Regions from separate parts of the Streptomyces sp. NPDC032721 genome, predicted to be linked through region 3. Evidence: riboswitches for the same ligand, from Rfam matches in the RefSeq annotation. Region 3 holds a riboswitch; each other region holds the start of a gene.

Region 1 (3,281 bases), on a different contig from region 3:
CAGCTGAAAGGCAATCGCATGCGTACCGGGAACGGTCGGCACCGTCGTCCGCGTCAGGCACCCGCTCTCATCGTCGCGGCCGGGGTGACCGGATCCGCAATCGCGATTCCGCTCCTCGGGGCGACCAGCGCGGGAGCGGCCGAGGCGGGGACCTGGGACCGGGTCGCCGAGTGCGAGAGCGGCGGCATGTGGAGCGCCGACCTGGGCAACGGGTACTACGGCGGGCTCCAGTTCTCGCAGGAGAAGTGGGACCAGTACGGGGGCGGCGCGTACGCGTCGCGTCCCGACCTCGCCAGTCGTTCGCAGCAGATCAGGATCGCGGACAAGGTGCTGGCGGCCGAAGGGCCGCAGGCGTGGCCCAGTTGTGCCGTCATATCCGGGCTCGCGCCGGGCGGTGGGGCCGGCTCCGGTTCCGCTTCCGGCGGAGGGTCGGGTTCCGGCGGGGTGGACGCCGCCGATCCCGGTACGGGGTCCAAGGACCCGTCCGCACCCGCGGCGGGGTCCGCGCGACCCGGCACGCCGGACGGCGGGCAGAGCGCGCGGCCGGACGAGTCGACCGGCCCCGCGCAGTCGACCATCCCGGCCAAGCCCATCGAGCCGGCCCAGCCGGTCCAGCCGACCCCCAGCACCAGCGTGTCGCCGAGCACGGGCGCCGACGCGGGCACGGGCGCCACCCCGAGCACCGACCCGGCCACCGGCACCGACCCGGCCGCCACCCCCGGCACCGACCCGAGCGCCGACCCCTCGGTGCCCGGCACCATTCCGAGCACGCCCCTCCCCGGCACGCCCCTCCCGAGCACCCCCGCCCCCGGCACCCCCGCCCCCGACCCCACCGCCTCCGCCGGCGGCGACGCCGCCCGGGGCGACGGCAACGGCAGCGGCAAGCACCGGGGCACCCCCGCCCCCGAGAACTCCCTTCCCGGTACGGACGGTTCGGCGAGCCCCTCCGAGGGCCCCGCCACCGACCCCACCGCCCCGCCCGCGACGGACGACCGCGAGTCCGGACGGCACGCCTCCCGAGGGGGCGGCAAGTCCCCTGCGGGGCCCGTCGTCGAGGACACGTACACCGTGCGTCCCGGTGACAACCTCTGGCACATCGCCGACGAGGCGAAGCTGCCCGGCGGGTGGCCGGCGCTCTACGAGGCCAACCGGACCGAGCTGGGCGACGACCCGGACCTCATCCGCCCTGGCCAGCACCTCGAACTGGGCGAGAAATAGCCACCCGGCAACCCGGAAACCGTCACAAAACACGGGTAGTTCAGGGGTGAATGTCCGGTTCTGCGCGAGTGAGACATGAGTCTCTTCGCCCCAACTGGCGTGTCGCTGCCGGGAGCTCCTGCTGCGCCCCTTCTGACCTGCGTAAACGAGGGTTGGAGGAGGGCAAGGAGGGGTGAGATGTCCCCGATGTGCCTCTTTGAACATCGGGGACTCCTGTGTTTACGGTCGTCCTCGCTCGCCACCGGTGAGCACCGGTACCCGTCACGCCGAATCCTGCCGACGGGGCCCGGGAGCAGTCGTCGCGTAAAGCGCCGTAGGCAGGAGCGGGGGACCCAAGGTAAGTGCCGGGCCCGGACGTTGAGAGACGTACGGAAACGGCTAGGGGTGAAGTCGCCGAGCGGAACGCAGTCATGACGGATGCGGACCGGGAAAGCGACCGGGCGAACTCACAGCCCGAACCCGACAGCTCACCTCGAAGGCGTCGGTGAGGAGATATCCATGTCGCTTTTCAGCAAGGGCAAGCACCGCCGTCCGTCCAAGGCCACCCGCGTCGCCGCCTACGCCGGCGTCGCCGGTGTCGCGGTAGCCGCCCCGCTGATGGGGGCCTCCACGGCCTCCGCCGCCTCCGTCGACACCTGGGACGCCGTCGCCCAGTGCGAGTCGGGCGGCAACTGGTCCATCAACACCGGCAACGGCTACTACGGCGGTCTGCAGTTCTCGCAGTCCTCCTGGGCCGCCGCGGGCGGCACCCAGTACGCCCCGCGCGCCGACCAGGCCTCCAAGGGCCAGCAGATAGCCACCGCCGAGAAGCTGCTCGACATGCAGGGCCCGGGTGCCTGGGCCTGCGCGGGCGCCGGCAACCTGAGCAACGACGGTGTCGACCCGGGCGTCAGCACCGGCTCGGGCTCCGCCAAGCAGTCCGCCCCGAAGGTGGAGAAGAAGCGCGAAGAGGCGCCCGCTTCCCGCAGCGAGACCCGCCAGGCCCCCAAGGTCGAGGTCCCCAAGGTCGAGTCCAAGGCCGGCGGCCAGATCAAGAAGGGTGACGGCGAGTACAGGGTCAAGTCCGGCGACACTCTCTCGAAGATCGCCGAGGCCAAGGGCGTCAAGGGCGGCTGGCAGCACCTCGCAGACCTGAATGAGGACGTCGTTTCCAACGCCGACCTCATCTACCCGGGTCAGCAGCTCCACCTGAGCTGACCCCCGTGGGGGCGGCGGCCCACCCCCGCCGACCCCCATGCCGGACCCCGGCCAGGCGCGACTTCCCCCCGTACGCGCCCGGCCGGGGTCTTTTACGTCCACCGATACGCAGGGGTACGCACGCCTTACGTACAAAAGGTGAACGCAGGGATCACGGACAGTGAGAAGTCAGTAGGTCCTTCGTCCTGTATTACAGGCATTCGGGCATCTTTTCGTCCCACGGGACGGTCGATCGGCTGGCCGATGGCTCCGGTCCGGTTAGGCTCTTGTCGCAAGGCCGAAAGCGACCCTGCACCGTGCGCCCCCAGCGGCGCCTCCCCAAGCGTCACATCCCATAAGGAGATGCTCGTGCCGTCCATCGACGTCGTCGTAGCCCGGGAAATCCTGGACTCCCGAGGCAACCCCACGGTCGAGGTCGAGGTCGGCCTCGACGACGGCAGCACGGGTCGTGCTGCTGTCCCGTCCGGCGCCTCCACCGGTGCCTTCGAAGCCATCGAGCTTCGTGACGGTGACCCCAACCGCTACATGGGCAAGGGTGTCGAGAAGGCCGTCCTCGCCGTCATCGAGCAGATCGGCCCGGAGCTCGTCGGCTACGACGCGACCGAGCAGCGCCTGATCGACCAGGCGATGTTCGACCTCGACGCCACCGAGAACAAGGGCTCGCTGGGCGCCAACGCCATCCTGGGCGTCTCCCTCGCCGTCGCGCACGCCGCGTCCGAGGCCAGCGACCTGCCGCTGTTCCGCTACCTCGGCGGTCCGAACGCGCACCTGCTGCCCGTCCCGATGATGAACATCCTCAACGGTGGGTCGCACGCCGACTCCAACGTCGACATCCAGGAGTTCATGATCGCCCCGATCGGCGCGGA
Region 2 (3,281 bases), on a different contig from region 3:
ACCGCGTCCCCGCTCTTCGCGGCGGCCCCGCTGGTCGCCGCCCCCTTCTTCGGGCTGGCCGCCACCGTGCTGACGGTGATCGCGTCCGCACTGGCGGTGACGGGGCTGCGCATCCGTGACGACTCGTTGCTGGTGGTGCTGTCGGTGACCGAGCTGGTGACGGTGATGACGGTGGGTGCGCTGGCCGTCTTCATCAACAGGGTCGTACGCCGTGGCGACCGGCGGCTCGCGTCGGTCCGCGTCATCGCCGAGGCCGCCCAGCGGGCCGTCGTACCCACACCGCCGGAGCGCATCGGCGGGCTCCAGATCGCGGCGCGTTACGAGGCCGCCGAGGCGGACGCGTTCATCGGCGGCGACCTCTTCGCGGTGCAGGACACGCCCCACGGGGTGCGGCTGGTCGTGGGTGACGTACGGGGCAAGGGACTTGAGGCCGTCGAGGCGGTCGCCGTGGTGGTGGGCGCGTTCCGGGAGGTGGCCGAGACGGAGAGCACGCTGGAGGGCGTCGCGCAGCGGCTGGAGCGGGCGCTGGCGCGCGAGGGCACGCGGCGGGACGGGCTGGACGCGATGGAGGGGTTCACGACGGCGGTGCTCGCCGAGATCCCGCGCGGCGAGGGCGTCGTACGCCTGGTGAACCGGGGGCACCCCGAGCCGCTGCTGCTGTTCGCCGACGGCGAGGTGGAGGTACTGACGCCGGAGGAGTTCGCGCTGCCGCTGGGGATGGGGGACCTGGGGAACTGGCCGGACCGGGCCCGGGAGTTCGCGTTCCCCGGCGGGTCGACGCTGCTCTTCTACACGGACGGGCTCTCCGAGGCGCGGAACGCCGAAGGGGTCTTCTACGACCCGGCCCTGCGGCTGCGGCGCTCGCTCTTCTCCGGCCCGGAGGCCGTGCTGGAGGCGGTGACGAGTGACGTACGGGTGCACACGGGCGGCAAGCAGACGGACGACATGGCGCTGCTCGCGGTGGGGCGGCCGGGGGAGGGGCAGCCGGAGAGGCGGCGGACCGTGGAGATCGTGAAACGGCCGTGAGGCCGACGGCTGCGGAGCTGTCGGGCCGTGGGAGTTGCCGAGCCGCGGATCCGAGGTGACTACGGGTTGTCACGGGGCGTGCGCGAAGGAGCGCGCTCCGCATAACAATTGACGATCTATCAGTTGTGGAGAGTTTGCACGCACGGGAACGGGTGTGGCCGAAGGGGTGTCAAGGGGTCTTTGGGTCGCCCTACTTGATGGGCATTTGGGAGTGATGTCCTGGCCATCGGTGCGTGCGCTGCGTTAACGATCAACAGGAACGGCTTGGAATTCCACTTGTGTGTCTATTAACGTTCGATAACGCAGCGCGGTCGTCCCAGCCGTCGTCAGAGACGGCGCCGTGCGGCGTGCGCCGAATTCCGTGAGGAAACCGGGGAACCACCAATTGGGGTGAATCGGGCCGAACCTGGCTCGTAGGAGACCTTCCTGCTCCGAACCCGTCAGCTAACCCGGTAGGCGAGAAGGAAGGAAAGGAGCGCGCCTCCGTGGCGTCCAACAGGCCTGCCCCCGAAGCCCCCACAGCCCCCGCTTTCTCGTACGGGGCGTACGGCGTCCCGAACGACACCGACGGGCCGGAGGGCAACGCTTACGGCGCCTCCTACGGCAGCGGCTACGACAACAACGGCTACGGCAGCGGTCACAGCAGCGGCTACGAGAGTGGTCCCGCCGCCACCGCGACGATGCCCGCCGTGCAGACGGTCCCGCAGCAGCGCGCCGGATTCGTGGACTTCGAGGGTCCCGCCGCGTCGACCGAGGAGTGGAACCCCACCGAGGATTCCGTCGTTCCGGTCCGCGGCAAGCACCGGGTGGCCAAGCAGCGCGGCTCCCTGGCCCGCAGCTCCACCGTGCTGGGTGTCGGCGTGATCGCAGCCGTCGGCGCCGGTGGCATCGCCACCGCGCAGGACAAGCCCGCCGTCTCCATATCCCTGCCCGACCAGATCACCGAGTCGCTCGACTCCCTCGCCGACTCCCTGCCGGACGCCAAGTCCCTGCCGGGTGTCGGCGCCCTGGTGTCGGGCTCCGGGTCCGACTCCGGCTCCGAGGAGGGTTCCGGCGAGGAGCTGATGGCAGCCGCGGCTCCGGCGGCTGCTCCGGCCGCCGCCGGTGACCAGGCCGGTGCCGGTACGGGTGCCGCTGCCGGGCAGCCGACCGGGGCGGGCGAGAGCCTGCGCGCCCGCATCCTCCAGCAGGCCGAGCAGCAGCGCTCCGCCGCCGACGAGGCGGTCCAGGAGGCGGCCCGCGCCCAGGCGGTCAAGGACGCAGCCGCCGAGGCGAAGAAGCAGCGCGACGAGGCCCACGCCAAGGCCGAGAAGGCTGCCCGCGAGAAGGCCGAGGCCGAGGAGAAGGCCAGGGCGGAGGCAGCGGCGAAGGCCGAGGCCGAGCGGCTCGCCAAGCTGGCCGCCAGCTACTCGCTGCCGACCTCGGGGTACTACCTCAGCGCCACCTTCGGACAGTCCGGCTCGATGTGGTCCTCCGGGCAGCACACGGGTCTCGACTTCGCCGCTGGGGCCGGTACGCCGGTCAAGGCCGTGCACGGTGCGACCGTCAAGTCCGCGAACTACTCCGGCAGTTACGGCTACCGCATCGTCATCGAGCTCTCCGACGGCACCGAGGTCTGGTACTGCCACCTCTCGCAGATGAACGTCTCGCCCGGCGAGAAGGTCACCACCGGCGAGGTCATCGGCAACGTCGGCGCCACCGGCAACGTGTCCGGCGCGCACCTGCACCTGGAGGTGCACACCCCGGGCGGCGACGGCATCGACCCGGCGGCCTGGCTGCGCGACAAGGGCCTGACGGTCTGACGGCCTGACGCTCCGCCCCCCCGCGTACTCCCGAACTCCGGCAGTCCTGGCGCTCACCCCCCGACGCCAGGGCTGCCGGTTCGCGTTTCAGGACAGCCCGGACGGAGGCGTCGGTCGCCTCAGCGCTTGTACGGGTTGTACGCCGCCGCGTACGCCGGGTGGTACGGCGGCGGCAGCATCCGTATTCGCCCGGTCACCTGGGCCGCGTACACCAGCGCGGGCCCCGCGATCCGCTTGCGCCGCCAGAGCTCTTCCAGCAGCTCCCGCTCCCGGGCGGTGAATTCGGCGGCGGCCCCCGGCGTCGGTACGCCGCGTCGCGCGCGGTAGCGGAGGAACGCGAGCGCGGTGGCGAACCCCTCGTACTCGGAGACGGCGCGGGCGGCGGCCGGGCCGTACGACCGGGCCGCGTACCCCTGCGCCAGCGAGCGGGCCCGCATCGAGGACAGGGCGAGC
Region 3 (3,281 bases):
GGCCTTGGCGTCGCCCGCGTCGGTGAGGCGGTCGATCTCCTCGGCGATGAACTGGGCCTCGTCGTGCTCGGTGTCGGCGACGTACCCGGTGATCAGGGAGCCGGCGCCGGCGTCGGTCCAGAGGTTCTTCGCGCGGCGGTTCTCGTTGCGCTCGATGACGGCGTTGGCTGCGGTGAGGATCGTCTGGGTGGAGCGGTAGTTCTGCTCCAGCAGGATCGTCGTCGCGTTCGGGTAGTCCTCCTCGAACTGGAGGATGTTGCGGATCGTGGCCCCGCGGAAGGCGTAGATCGACTGGTCGGCGTCACCGACGACGCACAGCTCGCCGGGGGCGCGGCCCTCGCCGGAGGGTCCGACCAGCTCCCGTACCAGCGTGTACTGGGCGTGGTTGGTGTCCTGGTACTCGTCGACCATGACGTGCCGGAAGCGCATGCGGTAGTGCTCGGCGACGTCCGGGAACGCCTGGAGCAGGTGCACCGTGGTCATGATGATGTCGTCGAAGTCCAGCGCGTTCGCCTCGCGGAGGCGGGACTGGTACATCGCGTACGCCTGGGCGAGCGTCTTCTCGAAGCCGTCGGCGGCCTGGCCCGCGAAGGTCTCCTCGTCTATCAGCTCGTTCTTGAGGTTGGAGACCTTGGCGCTGAAGGACTTGGGCGGGAAGCGCTTGGGGTCCAGGTCCAGGTCGCGGCAGACCAGGGCCATCAGGCGCTTGGAGTCGGCGGCGTCGTAGATCGAGAAGGAGGAGGTGAAGCCCAGCTTCTTGGACTCGCGGCGCAGGATGCGCACACAGGCGCTGTGGAAGGTGGAGACCCACATGGCGCCGGCGCGCGGGCCGACGAGCTCCTCGACGCGCTCCTTCATCTCGCCCGCGGCCTTGTTGGTGAAGGTGATCGCGAGGATCTGGCCGGGGTGCACCCCGCGCGCGGCCAGCAGGTGCGCGATGCGGTGGGTCAGTACGCGGGTCTTGCCGGAGCCCGCGCCCGCCACGATGAGCAGCGGCGATCCGGCGTGCACGACGGCGGCACGCTGGTTGTCGTTCAGCCCCTCCAGGAGGGACGCGGCGTCGACCACCGGTCGGGGGGCACCGTCCCGGTAATGGGCGTCGCGGGGCGCCGGGGGTGCGTCGAAGGCACCCCCGAAGAGGTCGTGCGGAACCTCCTCCGGAGGGGCACCTTCTTCGGTGTCCTCCGGGGGCGGCGGGGCCGATTCGTCCTTGGGCTGGAGATCGGCCAGGAAGCTGTCGTCAAAGAGGCTGCTCATCGCCTACCGAGTCTAGGCGGCCCCACTGACAGCCGGTCCCGGATTCCGCCACAACCGGATCCGCCACCACCGTGGGTGACCGGCCGGACACCGCCGCACCCCTCCGGCATGAGGTAACGAAAATGTATCGGGCATATCGAACATCAGACTTCCCACCCGTCACGGGGATTGGCTACGGTGCTGCGCGAGCAGCCCGTACCCCCCTCGGCGATCCGCGCCGGAAGCGGGCCTCTCGCGCCGAATTCGCGCCGCCCGCACGGCGGTTCGGAACCGGGGACCCACACGCAACACCGGGGTGAATCGGCCCGTACCCCCACATTTTGGGCCGTAGGGCACCTTCCGTTTCCACCGCCCGAACCCGACAGCTAACCCGGTAGGCGGTCCACGGAAGGAATGCCTGTTTTGGCATCGCATCGCAAGCCGCGCCCGCGCGCCTCGTCGTTGATACGGTCCTCCGCCCCCGGCATCGGCGTCACGACCGCCGCCCTGGTCACGGTCGGCCTGGTCACCCAGTCCGCGCAGGCCGCTCCCGTCGCGCCGAAGCCGACGGTCGAGGACGTACAGAAGAAGGTCGACGACCTGTACCGGCAGGCGGGGGCGGCCACCCAGAAGTACAACCGGGCCAAGGAGGCCACCGCTCAGCAGCGCGAGAAGGTCACCGGCCTGCTGGACGACGTGGCCAAGCGCACCGCCAAGCTGAACGAGGCCCGGCGGGCGCTCGGCTCGTTCGCCGCCTCGCAGTACCGCAACGGCTCCGTCGGTCCGACGGCGGCGATCCTGCTGGCCAAGGACCCGCAGTCGTACTTCGACTCTCGGCGGCTGATGGCGCGGGCCACCGACCGGCAGAAGAAGCTGGTCGCCGACTACGGCAAGCAGCAGGAGTCGGCCGCGAAGCGGCGGGCCGAGGCGACCGGCAGCCTGGAGCGGCTGACCACCTCGCAGGCGTCGCTGCGGCAGTCCAAGCAGGAGGTGCAGGACAAGCTGGGGATGGCGCGCGGGCTGCTGTCGCGGCTGACCGCCGAGGAGAAGGCGAAGCTGGCGGAGCTGGAGCGCAAGCGCGAGGCGGAGGCCAAGCGCAAGGCGGACGAGCTGGCGCGCGAGCAGGCGGCGGCGGAGGAACAGCGGAGGAAGGACGAGGCCGCGCAGAAGGAGAGGGACAAGGAGGAGGGCGGGTCGGGCAGCGGGTCGGGCCCCGGATCCGGTACGGGTTCGGGCACGGGGACCGGCAGCGGCTCGGGCACGGGGACCGGCACCGGTTCGGACTCCGGGGCCGACAGCGCGTACGCGACGAAGGCCGCGAAGGTGCTGGCGTTCGCCCGCTCGCAGATCGGCAAGCCGTACGTCTGGGGCGCCACCGGCCCCGCGTCGTACGACTGCTCGGGGCTGACCCAGGCCGCCTGGCGCGAGGCCGGGGTGAAGCTGCCGCGCACCACCTGGGACCAGGTGAAGGTCGGCACGCGGATCGCGACCAAGGACCTCAAGCCCGGTGACCTGGTCTTCTTCTACGACGACATCAGCCACGTCGGCATCTACAAGGGCGACGGAATGATGATCCACGCCCCCAAGCCGGGCGCGAACGTCCGCGAGGAGTCGATCTACTACATGCCGATCTACGGGAGCGTCCGTCCGGCCTGACCTTCCGGCCTCCCGTCACACGACCGGAGTCAGGTCCACAGGACCGCGATGAAGATGTTGACGGCCGTCAGTGCGCCGACCGTGCCGAACAGCGCCTTCTCCACCTTCTCCTCGTCGCGCTTGACGTAGACGAGGCCCAGGATCACGACCAGGACCGCCAGCTTGATGCCGATCTTGATGTTGTTGACCTCGTGGTCCTGGGCCTGGTGGAGGCCGACCAGGAGCATGCCGGTGACCAGCATCGTCAGCGAGCCGTGCAGCATCATCGGGGTGAAGCGGGCGGTGCCCGCGCCCATTGCCTTCAGCTGGGTCAGGAAACCGCCCAGGAGGGCGGCGATGCCGATGATGTGCAGGCCTACGAAGACATGCGTGAGTATGTCCATGGGGCG
Region 4 (3,281 bases), on a different contig from region 3:
GGGCCTGGACGAGCTCCCCGAGACCGTCTGACCCTCACGACCCAAAAGGTCGCGCCCGTACGGGCGAATTCGCACGAAAGCCGCGGTCCCCTAATCCGGGGGCCGCGGCTTTCGTCATTTCCTCATGGCATCGGCACTCAGGTAATTCACGCAGGAAGTTTTCTGTACGGCCCGTTCTACGGCCCTTTTGTTAATTCCGGCCGCTCGTCAGGTTTACGGCGTGTTGCGGAATCCTCATGCGGTACGAGGCCACCGCCCGCTCCGCATGCTGCGCGGTCAGCGCCCTGGCCCGCTCGGCATCCCGGCGGGCCACCGCGTCCACGATCGCGCCGTGCTCGGCCCACCGCTCGGCGGGGCGGGCGGGCCGTTCGGCGACGTACATCCAGGCGGTCTTGTGCTTCAGCTGGGTGAGCAGCGTGATCAGTCCGGGGCTGGCGGAGGCCTGGGCGAGCGTCTCGTGGAACCACCCGCCCAGTGCGGTCAGATCCTCCCCGTCCGCCCGCCTGGACCGCTCCTGCCCCAGCCTGACCAGCCCGCGGAGCACCTTGAGGTGCGCCTCGCTGCGCCGCAGGGCTGCCCGCGCCGCGCCCAGGGGCTCCAGCAGGGTGCGTACCTCCAGGAGGTCGGCGGCCTCCTGCGCGGTCGGCTCGGCGACGCAGGCGCCCGCGTGCCTGCGGGTGGTAACGAAGCCCTCGGACTCCAGCGTGCGCAGCGCCTCGCGGACCGGGACGCGCGAGACGCCGTACCGGCGGGCCAGTACCTCCTCGGTCAGCCGGCTGCCGCGCGGCAGCACCCCGGACACGATGTCGTCGCGGATCGCCGTACACACCGAATGCGCGGGAATGCGCATGCCCGACCCTCCGTCCGTTCTGCTGCGGCTTTCCCGGAACTGTATTGCAGCGGACGGGAATTGCGGGCGGCGAGCGGAAATTCATGGCCGAATTTTGGCCCTTGAAGGCCACCTGGAAGTCCCCCGGAGGAGAAAACGGCGGGAATGCGCGGGAACGCGGGAACGCCGAAGGCCCCGGCTCACGGAGAGCCGGGGCCTTCGGGGAATCCTGGTCAGACGCTGACGCCGTGGCCGCGCAGGTACGCGACCGGGTCGATGTCCGAGCCGTACTCGGGGGAGGTACGGGCCTCGAAGTGCAGGTGCGGTCCCGTGGAGTTGCCCGTGGAGCCGGAGAGGCCTATCTGCTCGCCGGGGGTCACGGACTGGCCGACGGAGACGCCGATCGAGGACAGGTGGCCGTACTGGGTGTACGAGCCGTCGTTCATCTTGATCACGATGTTGTTGCCGTACGCGCCGCCCCAGCCGGCCTCGACGACCGTGCCCGAGCCGACGGCGACGACGGAGCTGCCGGAGGAGGCGTGGAAGTCGACGCCGGAGTGGCTGCCGGAGGACCACATGGCGCCACCGGACTTGTAGCTGGTGGAGACGTACGAACCGGCGACCGGCAGCTGGAAGGTGTTGAGGCGCTTGCGCTCGGCCTCGCGGGCGGCGCGCTCGCGCTCCTCCCGCTCCTTCTTGATCTTCGCCTCGGCCTTGCGCTTGGCCTCCGCCTTGCGGGCCTCCGCGGCCTTCCGCTCGGCCTCGGCCTTCTCGTAGGCCTGCTTCTGCGCGGCGGCCTGGGCCTCGATCTTGTCGCTGAGGTTCTCCGTCACGGAGTCCTCCAGGACGACGGCACGGAGGGCGCCGGTGTCTTCTGCGGCCAGGTCCTGCTCGGCGGCGATGGCCTGCGGGGCCAGCGTTCCGATGACACCGGTCGTGGTGAGGGCGGCGACTCCGGCGAACTTCGCGCTCCTGCGCGACAGTACGGAGGGACGACGGTGCTTCCCGGCGGCACGGGTGAACGCCATGAAGTGGCTGTTTCCTTTCCTTCCTTCTCGCCTACCGGGTTAGCTGACGGGTTCGGAGCAGGAAGGTCTCCTACGGGCCCCACCGGCCCGTGAAGGGCGATGGCGTCCGATTCACCCCAGGGACGTAAGTGGGTCCCCGGCTCCCCAGGCTCGCGCCTGACGGGGACTCGGCGATGACTGCCCGGTGCCGCGGTTGCGGCGCTCTCTGACGGACAGCCGGACCGACGCTAAGCGGCCCTTCTTTCAATCACCAAACAGAGACGGGATTTTGTAATGCAGCCCACACGGCAGACACGCAACCTCCGCATCAAAACGGACATAAGGGAGGACCCCGACGACTCACCCGTCATCGGGGTCCCACTTGCCCTGCTTTGCACCGCTGTTCGAGCAGCAGGCGCGACCGTCAGCCGGTGACGACCGTCAGCCGCTGACGACCGTGACCTCGCCGATGCCGAGCGCGCGGACCGGGTCCTCGATCTGCGCGGCGTCGCCGACCAGCACGGTGACCAGCTTGTCCACCGGGAAGGCGTTCACGACGGCCGCGGTGGCCTCCACGGTGCCGGTCTGCGCGAGCCTGGCGTACAGCTGGGCCTGGAAGTCGTCGGGCAGCTCCTGCTCGACCTGGTCGGCCAGCGTCGCCGCGACGGCCGCCGCCGTCTCGTACTTGAGCGGGGCGACGCCCACCAGGTTCTGCACGGCGACGTCGCGCTCGGCGTCGGTGAGACCCTCGGCGGCCAGCGTCCGCAGGACCTTCCAGAGGTCCTCCAGGGCGGGCCCGGTCGATTCGGTGTCCACGGAGCCGCTGATGGCCAGCAGGGCGGCGCCGCGGCCGTCGTCGGCGGAGCGCAGCACCTGGCCGAAGGCGCGTACCCCGTAGGTGTAGCCCTTCTCCTCGCGCAGGACGCGGTCCAGGCGGGAGGTGAGGGTGCCGCCCAGGCAGTACGTACCGAGGACCTGGGCGGGCCAGACGCGGTCGTGCCGGTCGGCGCCGATGCGGCCGATCAGCAGCTGCGTCTGCACCGCACCGGGGCGGTCCACGATGACGACCCGTCCGGTGTCGTCGGCCGTGACGGCCGTCATGGGGCGCGGCTCGGCGGTGTTGCCGGTCCACTCCCCCAGGGTGTCCGCCAGGACGGCGTCCAGGTCGGTGCCCTCCAGGTCACCGACGACGACGGCGGTGGCGGTGGCCGGGCGGACGTGCGTCTCGTAGAAGGCGCGCACGGCCGCGGAGTCGATGTTCTTCACCGTCTCCTCGGTGCCCTGGCGGGGGCGCGACATCCGCAGGGTGTCCGGGAAGAGCTCCTTGGAGAGCTGCTTGGCGGCCCGCCGGGACGGGTTGGCCGCCTCGTGCGGGATCTCGTCGAGCCGGTTGCGCACCAGGCGCTCGATCTCGCCGTCGCTGAACGCGGGGGCGCGCAGCGCGT

Evidence for each region. A riboswitch is a leader RNA that binds a small molecule or an ion and turns the genes downstream of it on or off. The one in region 3 is predicted to bind cyclic di-AMP.
Region 1: linked by a shared signal. The riboswitch ahead of ACZ5PB_RS16385 (transglycosylase family protein) and the one ahead of ACZ5PB_RS26060 (C40 family peptidase) in region 3 are both predicted to bind cyclic di-AMP.
Region 2: linked by a shared signal. The riboswitch ahead of ACZ5PB_RS34930 (M23 family metallopeptidase) and the one ahead of ACZ5PB_RS26060 (C40 family peptidase) in region 3 are both predicted to bind cyclic di-AMP.
Region 4: linked by a shared signal. The riboswitch ahead of ACZ5PB_RS05835 (M23 family metallopeptidase) and the one ahead of ACZ5PB_RS26060 (C40 family peptidase) in region 3 are both predicted to bind cyclic di-AMP.

What each region holds. Positions count from the first base shown of each region.
Region 1 is NZ_JBVIMX010000007.1:67,074-70,354, reverse strand. It holds gene ACZ5PB_RS16390 (transglycosylase family protein) at 85-1,218, shown strand; cyclic di-AMP (ydaO/yuaA leader) riboswitch at 1,518-1,714, shown strand; gene ACZ5PB_RS16385 (transglycosylase family protein) at 1,717-2,415, shown strand; gene eno (phosphopyruvate hydratase) at 2,758-3,281, shown strand, end outside.
Region 2 is NZ_JBVIMX010000021.1:148,355-151,635, forward strand. It holds gene ACZ5PB_RS34925 (PP2C family protein-serine/threonine phosphatase) at 1-1,026, shown strand, start outside; cyclic di-AMP (ydaO/yuaA leader) riboswitch at 1,367-1,500, shown strand; gene ACZ5PB_RS34930 (M23 family metallopeptidase) at 1,512-2,828, shown strand; gene ACZ5PB_RS34935 (PrsW family intramembrane metalloprotease) at 2,948-3,281, opposite strand, start outside.
Region 3 is NZ_JBVIMX010000012.1:300,282-303,562, reverse strand. It holds gene pcrA (DNA helicase PcrA) at 1-1,257, opposite strand, end outside; cyclic di-AMP (ydaO/yuaA leader) riboswitch at 1,483-1,652, shown strand; gene ACZ5PB_RS26060 (C40 family peptidase) at 1,651-2,892, shown strand; gene ACZ5PB_RS26055 (hypothetical protein) at 2,922-3,275, opposite strand.
Region 4 is NZ_JBVIMX010000001.1:1,355,564-1,358,844, forward strand. It holds gene ACZ5PB_RS05825 (HPr family phosphocarrier protein) at 1-31, shown strand, start outside; gene ACZ5PB_RS05830 (GntR family transcriptional regulator) at 191-850, opposite strand; gene ACZ5PB_RS05835 (M23 family metallopeptidase) at 1,063-1,857, opposite strand; cyclic di-AMP (ydaO/yuaA leader) riboswitch at 1,872-2,040, opposite strand; gene ACZ5PB_RS05840 (M16 family metallopeptidase) at 2,278-3,281, opposite strand, start outside.